DNA from 3 places in the Virgibacillus saliphilus genome. Region 1 is predicted to be linked to each of the others. Evidence: riboswitches for the same ligand, from Rfam matches in the RefSeq annotation. Region 1 holds a riboswitch; each other region holds the start of a gene.
The links. Region 1 has a riboswitch for glycine ahead of serC (3-phosphoserine/phosphohydroxythreonine transaminase). Riboswitches for the same ligand answer to the same signal wherever they lie in the genome.
Positions count from the first base shown of each region.

Region 2: it holds a riboswitch for glycine, as region 1 does, so the genes downstream of both, glyA (serine hydroxymethyltransferase) here and serC (3-phosphoserine/phosphohydroxythreonine transaminase) in region 1, are expected to answer to the same signal.
Region 3: it holds a riboswitch for glycine, as region 1 does, so the genes downstream of both, gcvT (glycine cleavage system aminomethyltransferase GcvT) here and serC (3-phosphoserine/phosphohydroxythreonine transaminase) in region 1, are expected to answer to the same signal.

Region 1 is NZ_JAGYHC010000001.1:3,928,483-3,933,703, reverse strand. It holds gene KFZ56_RS18785 (copper resistance protein CopC) at 1-793, shown strand, start outside; gene KFZ56_RS18780 (YcnI family copper-binding membrane protein) at 846-1,481, shown strand; gene KFZ56_RS18775 (OsmC family protein) at 1,675-2,136, shown strand; ZMP/ZTP riboswitch at 2,215-2,293, shown strand; glycine riboswitch at 2,414-2,493, shown strand; gene serC (3-phosphoserine/phosphohydroxythreonine transaminase) at 2,702-3,796, shown strand; gene KFZ56_RS18765 (phosphoglycerate dehydrogenase) at 3,798-4,997, shown strand.
Region 2 is NZ_JAGYHC010000001.1:2,945,744-2,950,964, reverse strand. It holds gene KFZ56_RS14320 (DUF3830 family protein) at 1-65, shown strand, start outside; gene KFZ56_RS14315 (YfcC family protein) at 197-1,627, shown strand; glycine riboswitch at 1,969-2,073, shown strand; glycine riboswitch at 2,427-2,522, shown strand; gene glyA (serine hydroxymethyltransferase) at 2,670-3,920, shown strand; gene gcvH (glycine cleavage system protein GcvH) at 4,299-4,685, shown strand; gene KFZ56_RS14300 (iron-sulfur cluster biosynthesis family protein) at 4,814-5,119, shown strand; gene lpdA (dihydrolipoyl dehydrogenase) at 5,173-5,221, shown strand, end outside.
Region 3 is NZ_JAGYHC010000001.1:2,082,869-2,088,089, forward strand. It holds gene comGA (competence type IV pilus ATPase ComGA) at 1-830, opposite strand, end outside; gene KFZ56_RS10055 (YqzE family protein) at 988-1,167, shown strand; gene KFZ56_RS10060 (YqhG family protein) at 1,199-1,987, opposite strand; gene KFZ56_RS10065 (DEAD/DEAH box helicase) at 2,002-3,636, opposite strand; glycine riboswitch at 3,780-3,869, shown strand; partial or broken gene gcvT (glycine cleavage system aminomethyltransferase GcvT) at 4,055-5,168, shown strand; gene gcvPA (aminomethyl-transferring glycine dehydrogenase subunit GcvPA) at 5,182-5,221, shown strand, end outside.

The DNA.
Region 1 (5,221 bases):
TCACGTTTGGGGGATGGAACTCCCATTTGTTGGTTTGGTTCCACGAATCGTTCACCAACTAGCGGTTGCCTTGTGGCTGGGAGGATTAAGTTATTTAATTCTACTCCTCATTTGGAATAGAAAGCAGCATACGGATACTTCTTTCAAGTTATTTCGACCATTTTTTGTGAGAAGGATGATGGTAGCTACGGGATTGGTTGTCTTATCCGGCGTGACTATGGTCTTTCTTCAGACGAGTTGGACTGCGGTCGTTACTGAATGGGTGAGTTGGAGCAGTTTGTTATTTATCAAAATAGTATTTACCATCCTTATGTTAAGTCTAGCATTATTTCAAACATTAAAATGGAAAAAGCAAAAAGGTTTCTTTACGTCACGTATTGTTCGAGTAGAATGGGTTATTGGTTTGACAGTCATTTTTGCTGGTGTGTGGATGAGTCAGATAAATTATCCGATCGCAGTTCAATCATATGATAATACATTGATCACAGAGCAAGCAGAAGCAGACGTTCACATTGACAATCTACAAACAGGGGAGCAGCAAATGCATATTGATATTTCGCCATTAGAAGGGGAAAATCCAGAACGGGTAACAGTCGATATATCGATGCCGGATCATGGAATGAGTTCAGGCCCATTTGAGGCGGAGAAGGTTGATTCTGACTATTACCAAGTGGATTTACCATTCTCCATGTCTGGAAGTTGGCATGTATCCATTCGTGCTGAATACGAGGAAGAGGAGGTGAAAGAATGGGAAGATGATGTATTTATTACCACATCAGATGATAATTCATAGAGACGTTAAGCATCGATGATGAGATAATGATGAATAATGGAGGTAGAAATAAATGCTAAAAAAAGAAAGATGGATGGTGCCGTTATTGACAGTGGCCTTTTTATTTCTGATGACATCTGTCGTAGATGCTCATGTAACGGTAGACCCCAGTGAAAGTACAACAAATGCCTACGAAAAATATACGGTACGTGTTCCTGTAGAGAAGGATATTAACACAACAGAAGTGACCCTAGAAATTCCGGAGGATGTCGATTTTGTTTCGATTTTGCCAATGGCAGAATGGGATTATGAATTAGAAAGAGGAGAAGATGAACAAATAACATCCGTAACCTGGTCGGCAAGCGACGAAGGAATAGCCCCGAATGAATTCATAGAATTTGCCTTTATCGGGGCAAATCCCAGTGAGTCAGGGGAAGTTAGCTGGAAAGCTTTACAAACATATGAAGATGACTCTGTTGTAGAATGGGTTGGTCCTCCTGATTCCGAGGAACCTGCTTCCGTGACAACAATCGAAGAAGGGGACGCGGTTGCACCACATGGAGATAGTGATGAAACCAGTTCAAGCGAAACGGAACAAGAAGATGTGCAACAAACTTCGGAATCCGGATCCGCCAATTGGGTACCTATTTTATTGTCGGCAGTAGCAGTTCTATTGGCGCTAATAAGCTTATTTCGGAAACGAACATAAATGAAAGGAGGAAAAGCAATTTATATATAGACGTTGCTTTTCCTTTTTCATTCACCAAATAAATAAATTTTGTCTATTGCTGCTATTTTAGACACTTTTGCTCAATATTTCACAATTTATCCATACTAATTCCTTACAGCAGCTGTTATCCTAAATAGGAGAGAATAAATAGCATAAGGAGATGTTATTTGTTATGGCAAAATCATTATTTAAATCAACAGCTCATTTACAAGATGGGTTGCAGGTTAAGGCAAATAGTAGAGAGTTTTCTCTAACAATTGATGAACCGGAACAGCTAGGGGGGACGAATAGTGGCATGAATCCGGTTGAATTGATACTAGCTGCTTTAGGTGCCTGTCAAGCTATTACAGCGCGCACATATGCCGACCAGTTTAACATCAGACTCGATGACTTTTGGGTTGAAGTAGAAGGTACACTTGATACGGACGGGTTTATGAATAAATCAGATATTCGCCCGGGATATAGTGATGTGGCCTACAATATTCACATGAAAACAGATGCCCCGAGAAGTAAAGTAGAAGAATTTGTGTCGTTTATTGAAAGAACTTGCCCGGTTGGCGATACGATTGCGAATTCGGTTGATGTTAAGCTAAACGATATCGTTATGGAAGAGACAGATAAAGAATTCATTTAACATCTCATTAAAACATCCATTACCGCTTGAAGATTACGGATGACTTTGGTAATATAAATATATGAAATTTAACGAATAAAGGCCATGTGTAACTGGCGAACGCGGATAACCGCGAGGGAGCACATGGTAGCCATTGTCGTTCGCCTGGGCAGAGGTAAGGGGAGTAAATTCCCTTGCCTCTTTGCGTTATTAGGAGGGTGAATGAATTGGGCATAAATGTTTTTAGCATTTAAAATAGAATAACAAGGCTATGATTGTTGTGGGTTACACTATAACAGGAGCAGCTTCTGGAGAGGATGCAAGCACATTGCACGCCGAAGGGTTCAAAATCTCAGGCAAAAGGACAGAAGAATAACAAATGTGTATTTGTTATATCTTTTGATATTGGTGAGATTGGGGCCCCGGGGCTTCAGTCTCTTTTTTATACTTGTTGAAGCTGAGCCCTAAGGATGCGCACCCACCCGAACGGCGAAGGAGGTTGTCACAATGTCGAAGTCTCTATTTTTTGTGTTACCAGCAACAAACGTTTTTTAGAAAACAACTTACCATGAAAGGATGTGATGATTTGAAAAGGGTGTTTAATTTTTCAGCGGGGCCATCGATGCTTCCGCTTCCAGTATTAAAGAAAGCTCAGGAGGAGTTAGTGAACTATAGGAATTCGGGCATGTCTGTGATGGAATTAAGTCATCGTTCAGGTTTGTTTACGGATATTATTACCGAAGCGGAACGATTGCTGCGCGAATTGATGGAAATTCCAAACAATTACAACGTACTTTTCCTTCAAGGAGGGGCCTCCCAGCAATTTGCCATGGTGCCGTTGAATTTGTTAACGAAAAATGGCAAAGCGGACTATGTCAATACTGGATCCTGGTCAAAGAAAGCGATCCAAGAGGCACAGAAATACGGTGATATTCGTGTCATTGCATCATCGGAAGAAGCTAATTTCACCTATATTCCAGAAGTTGATAGGTCTATGATCGACCCGGAAGCCGATTATGTGCATATCACAACAAATAACACCATTGAGGGGACCGCTTATGCAACTATCCCGGATACCGGTGATGTACCGCTTGTCGCGGATATGTCTTCCAACATACTATCATCGGAAATTGATGTGTCCAAATTTGGCTTGATTTATGCCGGGGCACAAAAAAATATCGCCCCCGCTGGCTTGACTGTTATTATTATTCGAGAAGATTTAATTGGCCATGCAGCCGCAACTTGCCCAGCTATGCTTCATTATAAAACACATCGTGATAGTGGTTCGTTATACAATACGCCGCCTACATATGGAATCTATATGGCGAAGCTCGTATTTGAATGGCTGAAGGAACGAGGGGGCTTGAAGGAAATGGAAAAAAGAAACCAGGAGAAAGCAGCCCTTTTGTATGATGCGCTCGAGGAATCTTCCGTGTTTCAATCTCCAGTCCGAAAAGACAGCCGTTCATGGATGAACATTCCTTTTGTTTCCCATTCTGCAGATGTAGATGCTGCTTTTATCAAAGAAGCACAAGCGAAAGGGCTGGAGACATTAAAAGGCCATCGTTCTGTTGGAGGGATGCGTGCCAGTATTTATAATGCCATGCCACTAGAAGGTGTTCAGACCTTGGTTACATTTATAAAGGATTTTGAAAAAACAGTGATAGAGAAGAGGAGATAGAATGAGCACAGTAACGCTGGACAAAGTGAAAACAATCAAAACGTTAAATCATATTGCAGATAGTGGACTAGCTGTATTTGAAAAGGATGCTTATACGATTGACAATGACAGTGACAATCCGGATGCGATTGTGGCTCGTAGTTATAACATGCATGAGATGGAAATCGGGGATAATGTAAAGGCCATTTCCCGTGCTGGAGCAGGTGTGAATAATATTCCGGTTGATGCATGTACAGAACGGGGTATTGTTGTTTTTAATACACCCGGTGCCAATGCAAATGCTGTAAAGGAACTTGTCATAACCTCATTAATGGCATCATCACGGAATTTATTCTCCGGTGTCGAATGGGTAAGGAGCTTACAAGATGAGGGGGACCAAGTTCCGAGTCTGGTAGAGGCAGGAAAGAAACAATTGGTAGGAAGTGAAATTAAAGGGAAGACATTAGGAGTTATTGGGTTAGGTGCTGTTGGAGCGCTTGTAGCAAATGACGCACTTGATTTGGATATGGATGTGATTGGTTTTGATCCGTTTATTTCAGTAAATACAGCTTGGGAGCTGTCCCGTAACGTTGGGCGGGCCATGACGATCGAAGAGGTTTTTGCAACAGCTGATTATATTACTGTTCATGTTCCATTAACAAACGATACAAAGGATATGTTCAACGCGGAAACGTTCAACGTTATGAAACCGGGCGTTCATATTTTCAATTTTTCCAGAGGAGGGCTTGTTCATGAGCAAGATATGGCAGAGGCTTTGGAAAGGGGGCAAGTAGGGAAATATATTACCGATTTTCCCAATGAACATGTGTTAAACATGAAAAATACCGTTCCCATTCCACATCTCGGTGCTTCCACGAAAGAATCAGAAGAAAACTGTGCGGTTATGGCAACGCGCCAGGTGAAAGATTTCCTGGAAACAGGCAATATCAAAAATGCGGTGAATTTCCCGGATGCCTCTATTCCTTACACTGGAAAAAGCCGGGTGACAGCTTTTCATCATAATGTTCCAAACATGGTTGCCCGTATTACGACTGCGATATCGAACAACAACTTAAATATCGCGGATATGATTAACAGAAGCCGTGGAGATTATGCGTATACGATGGTAGATATTGAAGATGACGTAGATGAAGCGACTATATCCAATCTGAAAGAAGAAATGAACGGGATCCAAGACATTGTTTCCGTGCGTGTTATATAAAAGGAGTTAAATTTTTTTAATGGGAGAAGCGGAAAACGTGTTTGTTATTGGCGTTTCTGCTTTCCTCATAGTCGTTGTTTCAATTCGATAGGTACCATTGATGCTCTGTCTTACCGGGCATCCGAAGGCATTTTGAAAGATATAAATGAGGTGGATCCCTCGTTTAATATGAGGTGTCATAATCTTGATAACAACGACTTGTTAGCCATTGATGGCAACAAGTC
Region 2 (5,221 bases), 980 kb from region 1:
CAGAGTTCGGTAAAAAAGTTCGTCACGAAGGTGCTCAAAAAATAACTTTTGAAGAAATTGATTAACTAATTGGCATATAAAAAGATTACCTTTTATAAAAAATATAACAATAAATAATATAGTTAAACGAGGGAGTTAAGAACAACAGAAAATAAACTCCCTTTTTTTCTTACAATACAGGAGGTTTAGTTTACTAATGGCTATTAAACAAAAAGAAGTATATGAGAATGAAAACAAAAAAAAGTTCCGCTTTACTATGCCGGATGCATATGTGATTATATTCTCTATTTTATTAATAGCAGCTATTGCCACATTAATCCTTCCATCGGGCGAGTATAGTAGGGAAACAGTCGATGGTGTTACAAGAGTTGTTCCAGATAGTTATCAAACCACAGAATCTGAACCATTAGGGTTTATGGACATACCTTTGTCCATTCAAAATGGCATGGTGGAAACAGCTGAATTGATCTTCCTTGTTCTTATTATTGGAGGGGCATTTGCAGTAATTGAATCTACCGGAACTATTAACGCTTTAATTAAAAGTTCCATTGCCAAAACCAAAAATAAAGAATATTTATTAATTGCAGTAGTATGTATCGTTTTCTCCGTTTTTGGTGCTCTTGGTATTTTAACAAATGCACAAATTGCATTTATTCCAATCGGCATTATTTTAGCACGGTCATTAGGACTTGATGCAATTATTGGAGTAGCTCTCATTAAATTAGGGGCTGATGCCGGCCATTCAGTAGCTTCATTAGACCCAATAAGTACAGGCTTAGCCCAAAACATAGCTGAATTACCCTTGTTTTCAGGTGTTACTTTACGGCTTGTATTAACTTTATTTATATTAGCAGCAACTATTTTGTACATCTGTTATTATACAAAAAAGGTGAAGGACAATCCAGAAAAAAGTTATATGGGGAAAGAACGTTTTCCGACGTATGATAGTTCGGTCAGTGAAAATGAAGAAGTTCAATTTACAGGTACGCATAAACTAGTTCTCACATTGTTAGCGTTATGCATGGGTTTTTATATTTTCGGTGTTTTTAATTATGATTGGACAACAAGTCATATGGCAGCCATATTTATTGTTGTAGCAATTGGTACCGCTGTCATTGCTAGATTAACACCTAATAAATTGGTGAAAGTATTTACAAAAGGAACACAGCAATTGGCTTATGGAGCTTTGATTATAGGGTTGGCTCGATCTATTATAATTTTATTAGAAAACCAGCAGGTTTTAGATACAATAGTTCATGGCTTATCCGCAGCAATCTCTCCATTATCGTCTTATACAGGAGCAATCGCTATGTTTGTAATGAATGCCCTTTTCAATTTATTTGTCTCTTCTGGAAGTGCCCAGGCTGCTATTGTTATGCCACTAATGACTCCATTGGCTGATATAATGGAAATTCCCAGACAAGTGGCTGTACTAGCCTATAAGCTTGGTGATGGATTTACAAATGTAATAACACCTGCTTCAGGAACGTTAATGGCTTGTTTAGCAGTTGCCGGCGTTTCTTGGATAAAGTGGATAAAATTTATCTTACCACTTGTTGCAATATGGACTGTGCTTGCTATCATATTCTTATCCATTGCTGTTGTGATAAATTGGGGGCCGTTTTAAAAGCCTAGAAAAGTTAATTGCTACCATGAATAGACAGGAATGATAGCTTTGGTTTATTTACGATTTTGTACCAGATTCCATATCCTTATTATTGTTAATAGAGTTTATATCGATAATAGAACTACTTAAGTGTCCAACCTTTGTTTCTATTTTTTCTACCTTAATACTATTCTTCAAACATGTAAAAAAGAAGCGTTTGTAGAATAGTATTCATGAGAAGAAAGGCAGGCCCTTTAAATTGCTCCATATTGATTTATAATTTGGTGAAAGTACAAAACTAAAAATATGGTTGACAAAAGTCCGATTTCACATTATTATAAAATATAAATAAATAGTTGCGGTTGAAAATTGTGGGAGAGACTAAGTAAAGTTTTAACTTAGCACCGAAGGAGCAAGTACCCAAAATTGGGTGTTAATCTCTCAGGTTAAAGGATCACAATAAGACGCGTCTCTGGAGAGAGCCACAGGCCACCAACGGAGTTAAACTCTCAGGTAAAAGGACAGAGGAAAATAGAAAACACCTATTTTCCTCTGTCCTTTTTATTGACAAATCGTTTTTTAATTTTGAGGCTTTGAAAGCGGTTCCTAAAAAGTGTTGAATACTAATGTGTTGTTCAGATAAACTTCATCCCTTAATTATGGAAAAAATGGAAAGTTATATTCGTTAGTATAGTTATTATGAAAGGAATAGAAATTTAATATCGGCGGATGATTGTCGTGGGAAAGTGTATGTTCACCGAAGGAGCAAGTTCCAAAAATACCCTTGGAATAAATCTCTCAGGTAGATGAAACCACAACAGGACGCACCTCTGGAGAGAGCGTATATAAACGCCACCAAAGGGGAAAGCTCTAAGAAGGAGTTAATCTCTCAGGTAAAAAGGACAGAGAAGGGTAGCAAATGCATGATACCCTTCTCTGTCCTTTTTTGACGTATATAAAAGGGTTAAAGAATCATCCCATTACTTTCAAGGTAGGTAACCCGATATAATGAAAGACTTAGGGTTATGGGTCAGGCGTACAAATTAAAAAGGAGGAGTAAACAATGAGTTTACAACAAAATGATTCCATTATTTTTGAAGCGATTAAAAAGGAACATGAGCGTCAACATGACACACTGGAGTTAATTGCATCCGAGAACTTTGTTAGTGAAGATGTATTAGAGGCAATGGGGAGTGTGATGACAAATAAATATGCAGAAGGTTATCCTGGGAAACGTTATTATGGCGGATGTGAATATGTCGATATAGCTGAAACAACTGCTATTGAACGCCTAACTAAATTATTTAATGCCAAATATGCGAATGTACAGTCACATTCAGGTGCACAAGCAAACTTTGCCGTTTTTTATGCATTACTACAGCCTGGTGATAAAATAATGGGAATGAATCTTTCACATGGGGGGCACTTGACTCATGGAAGCCCTGTCAATATTTCTGGAAAATGGTTTGATGTCGTATCTTATGAAGTGAATAAAGACACGCAATTGATCGATTACGATGAATTAGAAGCGATAGCCGAAAAAGAAAAACCTAACGTGATTATTGCAGGAGGAAGTGCTTACGCAAGGACGATTGATTTTGCACGCTTTAAGGAAATTGCGGATCAAGTTGGAGCAAAACTGATGGTAGATATGGCTCATATCGCAGGACTTGTAGCAACTGGAGTTCATCCATCACCGATCCCGTATGCAGATGTTGTGACTAGTACGACACATAAAACATTAAGAGGACCGCGTGGAGGAATTATTTTAACGAATGACGAGGAGGTTATGAAGAAGGTTAATAAGGCTGTTTTCCCGGGAATTCAGGGTGGACCATTAATGCATATTATTGCTGCTAAGGCCGTTGCTTTCAATGAAGCATTACAGCCAAGTTTTACAGAGTACGCCAAACAAATTGTTCAAAATGCAAAAGTTCTTAGTAAAACATTAAAAAATGAAGGTGCAACACTTGTATCGGGGGGAACAGATAATCATATTGTTCTTTTAGATGTACGTCCGTGGAAATTAACAGGTAAAGATGCAGAAAAGATATTAGAAGATGTAGGAATTACTGCAAATAAAAATACGATCCCATATGATCCAGAAAGTCCATTTGTTACAAGTGGAATTCGTATGGGTACAGCTGCCTTAACAACACGAGGTATGAAGCAAGAAGAGATGGAGAAAATCGGAAAAGTCATTGCTTCCGTTTTGAATAATAAAGAAGATAAGGAAGTACTGGAGAAAGCAAAACAAACAACGAAAGAAATTTGTGATGCATTTCAGCTATATCAAAATCCAGTGGAAGTATAAGAAACAAACGATGTAACGAAGGTCAAAAATAATCAAGTGATTCATGCAGCAAACTAAGGTAAAGTCTTTAAAGAAGCCCGAAACAAATTTGCAAAAATGAATAGATACAGATTGATGTAAAACTAACCTTTTCCATTTTGCGTAATATGTGAACTTCGGTGGAGTAGAAGATGTTCTAATTTCTTGCACAGGTTACATCGGGGAAGGTGGGTTTGGCCTACACTTAGCTTACGGCGCTGTGTTGACAATAAGGAAGTTGGGGCACCACTTAAAATGCAAATTCGTAAAAAATGATGTGGTTGTAGCCCCAACATCATTTTATAAAAGAATAAGATGGACTCAGGATGTTAAAAAATACGTTCGGGAGGAAAACAGTAAATGATGAATGAGTTGCTGTATAGCAAGGAACATGAATGGGTTTTACGTTTAGACGAGAATAATGTACGAATCGGGATCTCAAATTATGCACAAGAAGAATTAGGGGATATCGTCTTTGTAGAAAATCCGGTAGAAGATGATGAAGTCACGGCAAACGAATTAATGGGCACCATTGAGTCAGTTAAGGCGGTTTCAGATCTTTATTCTCCAGTATCAGGAGTGGTTGTTCAAGCAAATGAGGTGTTAGATGATAGCCCGGAATTGATAAATGAAGAACCATATGAGTCAGGTTGGTTAGTAGAAGTAGAATTATCTAATCCTGAGGAATTGGAAACACTATTAAATGAAGAAAGTTACCAGGCGTTTATTAATGAAGGTGGGGAATAAATTGGCTAGCACCTATTGGTATTTGCTGGACACGGAGCTGGCATGTATGACTATTACCTATCCAAGTGTAAGTCCAAGCAATAAAACGGAAAGTGTTTCAGAATTTGACAGCGAAAGGGGGCAGCTAATTGACTATTACTTTAACAGATTCAGCGCTCGATCAGCTTAAGACTACAGAAATAAAAGAAGAGCGGTATCCTCGGATTGATGCTGAGATGGCTGGTGGCTGTGGAATATCTGTGAAACTCAAGCTTGTTTTCGATGGGGTGCGCCGAAAGGATTCAGTTATAGAATATGAGGGAATTCAAATACGTATAGACCGTTTTTCGAAGCGTTATTTAGATGAAGAAACGCAAATTGATTATAACATTGAGCAAGGGTTCCTAATTGGAACGAGTTTTATATCAAGTGCATGTGCAATTGAACTGGATTAACAGGATCAGAAAGAGCAATTGTTCAAAGGGAAAATAGAGGGAGAGGGTTTCTAATGGAAGAAGAATATGATGTTACTATTATTGGCGGTGGACCAGGAGGAT
Region 3 (5,221 bases), 1.8 Mb from region 1:
TGAATAGGCAATAATTTTAATGCTGCCACTGCGATAAGTGATTGTTGCAAATCGGTTTGTTTTAATCCCATTTCCAGTAGACGATGGACTGTTCCTGTCGCGTTTTTAGCATGTAACGTACTTAGTACAAGATGGCCAGTTAGCGAAGCATCAAAAGCAAACTGTGCTGTGGCTTCATCACGAATTTCCCCAATCATGATAATATCCGGGTCATGTCGGAGTGCAGCTTTTAACCCGGTTTGATAGGTGATACCGGCTTTTTCGTTAATCTGTACCTGTAAAATATTATCCATTTCTTTTTCAATAGGGTCTTCCAATGTAATCGTTTGATAGGAGTTTTCATTTAGAGTCGTTTGTAAGAGAGAATACATGGTTGTAGTTTTCCCACTCCCAGTTGGACCAGTAAATAATACAATACCAGCCTGGGCCATAATCCATTCCTTCAGTTTAGTTAATTGATTTGGAAAAAGAAAAAGTTGGTCAAGCGAAAGGTTTTCTTCCTGTGGAAGGATTCGAATGGCTAAGCTTTCCAATAAATTGACGGGAAGTGTGGACAATCTTAGGGAATATGTTTGCTTGGATGCTTGATGCGTAATGGTGCCATTTTGTGGTTTTCTGATTTCACCAATATCCATTCCGGATGTGAATTTATAGTACGTTAATAACAATTGATACTGTGCACTTTCTAAATACTTATAAAAAATTCGTTTCCCGTGGATGCGAAAATAGACATTGGTGTGATTTTGAAAAGGGTAAAAATGAATATCCGATGCTTGGACTTCGAAGGCTGCAGTAAGAAGTTCATTCGATATTGCTGCAGCAGGATTCAAAAGCGTTCACCTCCTTTTTAATTTGCAACACTTACTATATTCGACGCATTTTGCTAAATTCCTTCTTTTTTTCAAAAGTTTTTCAAAAAATATAGAAGGTATAAGTTTAATTGGTACTGTAAAAGCTAGGACTAGAAACTATTAAGAGGTGATAACCATGTCCGGAAATGATTATGTAAAATTTATGACGGAACAAGTGGTCACATATATTGATTTACCTGCTGAAGAAAGAAAAAAGCGCAGAGCAGAACAAAAAAAGCCCCCTGCAACTTACAGTAGTCGCTGGTTGGGGATTTTGCCATTCGCGCTAAAAACAATTTGGAAAAAGGCTCAATAACAGGTGCTTATGCGCAACACCTGTTATTTTTCTATGCAAACGCATCCTCCGTAAGATAAAAAATACCTCCATTAATTACTTCATAGGATATGTATGGTTCATAACGTTTTTTGATTTCAATCAATTCTTTTTGCTTTTGTTCTTGCATTGTTTCTGTTTGTTCTGTATAAAAATGATGTAGCATTTGTATTTCTTCATCTAATGCTTTCCATGATTCTTCGGCCCATTCATGTGTTTGATTTTCAATGTAATTATCAATGACCGACTGGATGCGAAGATAACCGCTATTTATTTTAATAAGCGGTGAAATGGGGTAACAATAATCAGATATGGACATTTGAAGCGATACTTGCTGCATTATCTCCATCATTTCTACTTTCATTATTCCGCTGACTAAATGCAATCCGAGTGAAAAAACTTCATCCTTTTTTTGCTTTCCAACATAGCTTACCTTTAAATTTATCACCAACCAGGGGTAAAGCGGGGTATTTTGATTGGTTTTCACCTTTTGGAATAATTTAGTAACCTTTTCATTTTGTTTAAGCTGGTTAAGTATTTGTTGTAACCGTGGGCTTCCGAAATGAATCCATTCCCCTTTTTCTTCTCGCTTTTCCGGGTTCGTGATGAGTGTAAGTTTCATTGGCTCACCGGCATACCCCGTGTTCTTCACATAATGCCAATAGAACGGACGATTCATTAACGCCCTATCCATTTCTTCTGTTAATTGTACTGTTAATACACCATCCTCATTAAAAATGAGTTCACACTGATTTGCGGTAAAATAATCTTGCAGGAATTCATGTAAATTAGTAATTGCCATAGGAACGCTCCTTATTATCTCGCGTTATCACGAGTATGTTTAATAATAGATGAGAGATTGTCCAATTTAATTTTAGCTTCACCTGTTGATGTAGATGTTGCATAAATATTTTCAATTTCCGTTTCCATATCTGTTATATCAAGCTCAGCTAAAATATCATCCAGATGACCAATAACTTGCTCAAAAAGGTTGATTTTTTCATATAGCAAGTTCATAATATGTTCTTCGATTGTATCCTTGATTGCAAAATTATATACATGGACATCTTTTTCCTGACCGTAACGATGGATGCGTCCAATACGTTGTTCTAATCGCATCGGATTCCAAGGTAGGTCATAATTAATCATATGATTACAAAATTGCAGATTTATACCCTCACCGCCTGCCTCTGTAGCAATTAAAACCTGTGCATGATCTCTGAAAAGTTGCCGCATCCAGTCCTTTTTCCCTTTTTTGAAACCACCTCTAAAAGGAACAGAAGAAATTCCCTCTTGTTGCAGGTACCATTGCAGGTAATATTGGGTAGCCCGGTACTCGGTAAAAATAATTACTTTTTCATCCCCAATTGCTTTCAGTAATTCAACCACTTTTTCTGCTTTTATATGGTGAGGTAATTGTTCAATTTTTGACAGTACCGACTGAATTGAATCTTTATTATCTCCTTCCATTGCTAATTTTTGAAGGGATAAATAACAAGCCTCACGTGACGAGCATAATTCTCGTAAAAAAGTAATCTTGGAAAAAGAGGAAAAAGGCATTGTTATATGATTAAGTTCCTCGTAAACCTCCATCTGTTCCGGTGCAAAATCAACCCAAACCGTTTCAATATTACGATTGGTATTATTCAATGTTGTATCTTGTCTGGTGTTACGAATCATTACTTTTTGGATTAGTTGCTTCAAATATATGTCCTGTTTGATTTTCTTGCGATCCTTTCCGTATTGGTTGAGAAATGAATCGTAATTACCCAAATGACCTGGCCTTAATATCGAAACCAGGTTAAATATTTCAACAAGTCGATTTTGAACAGGAGTTGCTGTTAGTAATAAACAGTATTTCTTCTTTAACAAACGAACAAAGGAATAGTTTTTTGTTTTATGATTTTTTAACTTATGGGCTTCATCAATCAATATAAAGTCATAGTCGATATCCAATATATTTTCACGATGCGGGGAACGCTTTGCCGTATCCATCGATGAAATAATAACATCAAACTGATCCCAGGAATAATTTTTTCTGTGGGCAACCGCTGGGATATAAAATTTTTCATTTAGTTCCTTCACCCACTGGTTTACGAGAGAGGCTGGAACGAGGATAAGGGCTTTTTTCACTAAGCCTCTAACCATGTATTCTTTTAATATGAGACCCGCTTCAATGGTTTTGCCGAGGCCAACTTCATCAGCTAATATAGCACGGCCGTTCATGTTTTCGATTGCTTGCTTTGCTGTTTCAATTTGATGACCTAAAAATTCAACATGTGGTAGATATTCCAATGCGCGTAATCCGGAAAATGCAGGCGCAATTTTCGTAAGCTCAGCTTGATAAGCCATAGAAAAAAGATCCCATGATGAAAACTTGCCTTCCTTCTCAAAACTGGATTGCAGCTGATCAATGAATGTTGAATCTTTTTGTAAGTGAATAGACGTCATATGATACTTCCTTTTTTAATGGATTAAAATGAAATTAAAATATATTCTATATATTCTCCAGCAGTTATATGCTATAATGAAGTTAGATTTTTCACGTGATGCTTGTAATAGTATAACCAAATAAGCCATTTTCATAAAAGCGAATGAATACAAGGGGAGAGTTTACGTATAACGTAACGCCGAAGGAGCAAGCATTCCGCGAATCTCTCAGGCAAACAGACTCTTGTAGGACGCACCTCTGGAGAGTGTTTACGAACGAGTAGACCACCCACGAAGCAAGTATCTATGCGAAAATGCCGAATTTTCCTGTATAGATATGCAACTTTCTGGTATGAAGACAGAGATTTCCTGGTATCTGGTATCAGTGAAATCTCTGTTTTTGTGTTTTTTAGAATAAATATAAAAAGGAGTGGATGGGTTGAGTGAGTTAAAACGAACACCGTTATTTCCGGAGTATGAAAAATTGGGGGCAAAAACAGTCGATTTCGGTGGCTGGGATCTTCCAATACAATTCTCAGGTATTAAACATGAACATGAGACCACAAGAAACAAAGCGGGTTTATTTGATGTTTCACATATGGGGGAAATTACTGTAAAGGGTCAGAAAAGTTTGGAATTCCTGCAAAAGATGACAACAAACGATGTATCAAAACTAACCCCAGAACGTGCTCAATACACGTTCATGTGCTATGAAAACGGTGGTACTGTTGATGACTTTATCATTTATATGTTGGAAGAAAATGATTATTTATTGGTAGTGAATGCAGCTAATACAGAAAAAGACTTCGATTGGCTAAAGGAAAACAATGACTATAGCGGAGAAGATGTAAGCATTGCCAATGTATCAAATAATTATGCGCAATTAGCCGTACAAGGTCCCGAAGCACAAAAAACTGCAAAAGGTAACGAATACAGATTTATGTGAAATTAAGTTCTTCCGTTTTTATAGTGATGTTTATTTCACGTCCATTGATGTACCTGCCATTGTGTCACGCACAGGTTATACAGGGGAAGACGGATTTGAAATTTATATTGATAAATCATATGGAAGCGATTTATGGAGGTTAATATTGGAAGCTGGAGAACATGAAGGAGTGGAACCTATTGGATTAGGTGCAAGAGACACCTTACGTTTTGAAGCAAATTTAGCACTTTATGGACAGGAGCTTTCCAAAGATATAACACCAGTTGAAGCTGGGTTGAAATTTGCTGTAAAGGTTCATAAAGAAGCGGACTTTATTGGAAAGAAAAAATTAAAGCAGCAGATTGAGTATGGACCAGCGAGAAAACTTGTTGGGATTGAAATGATTGATAAAGGAATCCCTCGTCATGGATATGGGGTATATAGTGGGGAGGAGGAAATCGGGTTTATTACTTCCGGTACACAATCCCCAACATTGAATAAAAATATCGGATTAGCTTTAGTGAAAGCAGAATTTGCGATAGAAAACACAGAATTATATGTTCAAGTTCGAAAACGTAAGTTAAAAGCGACAGTTGTAAAAACACCATTTTACCAGCGAGCGAAATAGGGAGGGATTAGTAATGGAATTTCGTTATTTACCGATGACAGAAGCGGATAAGA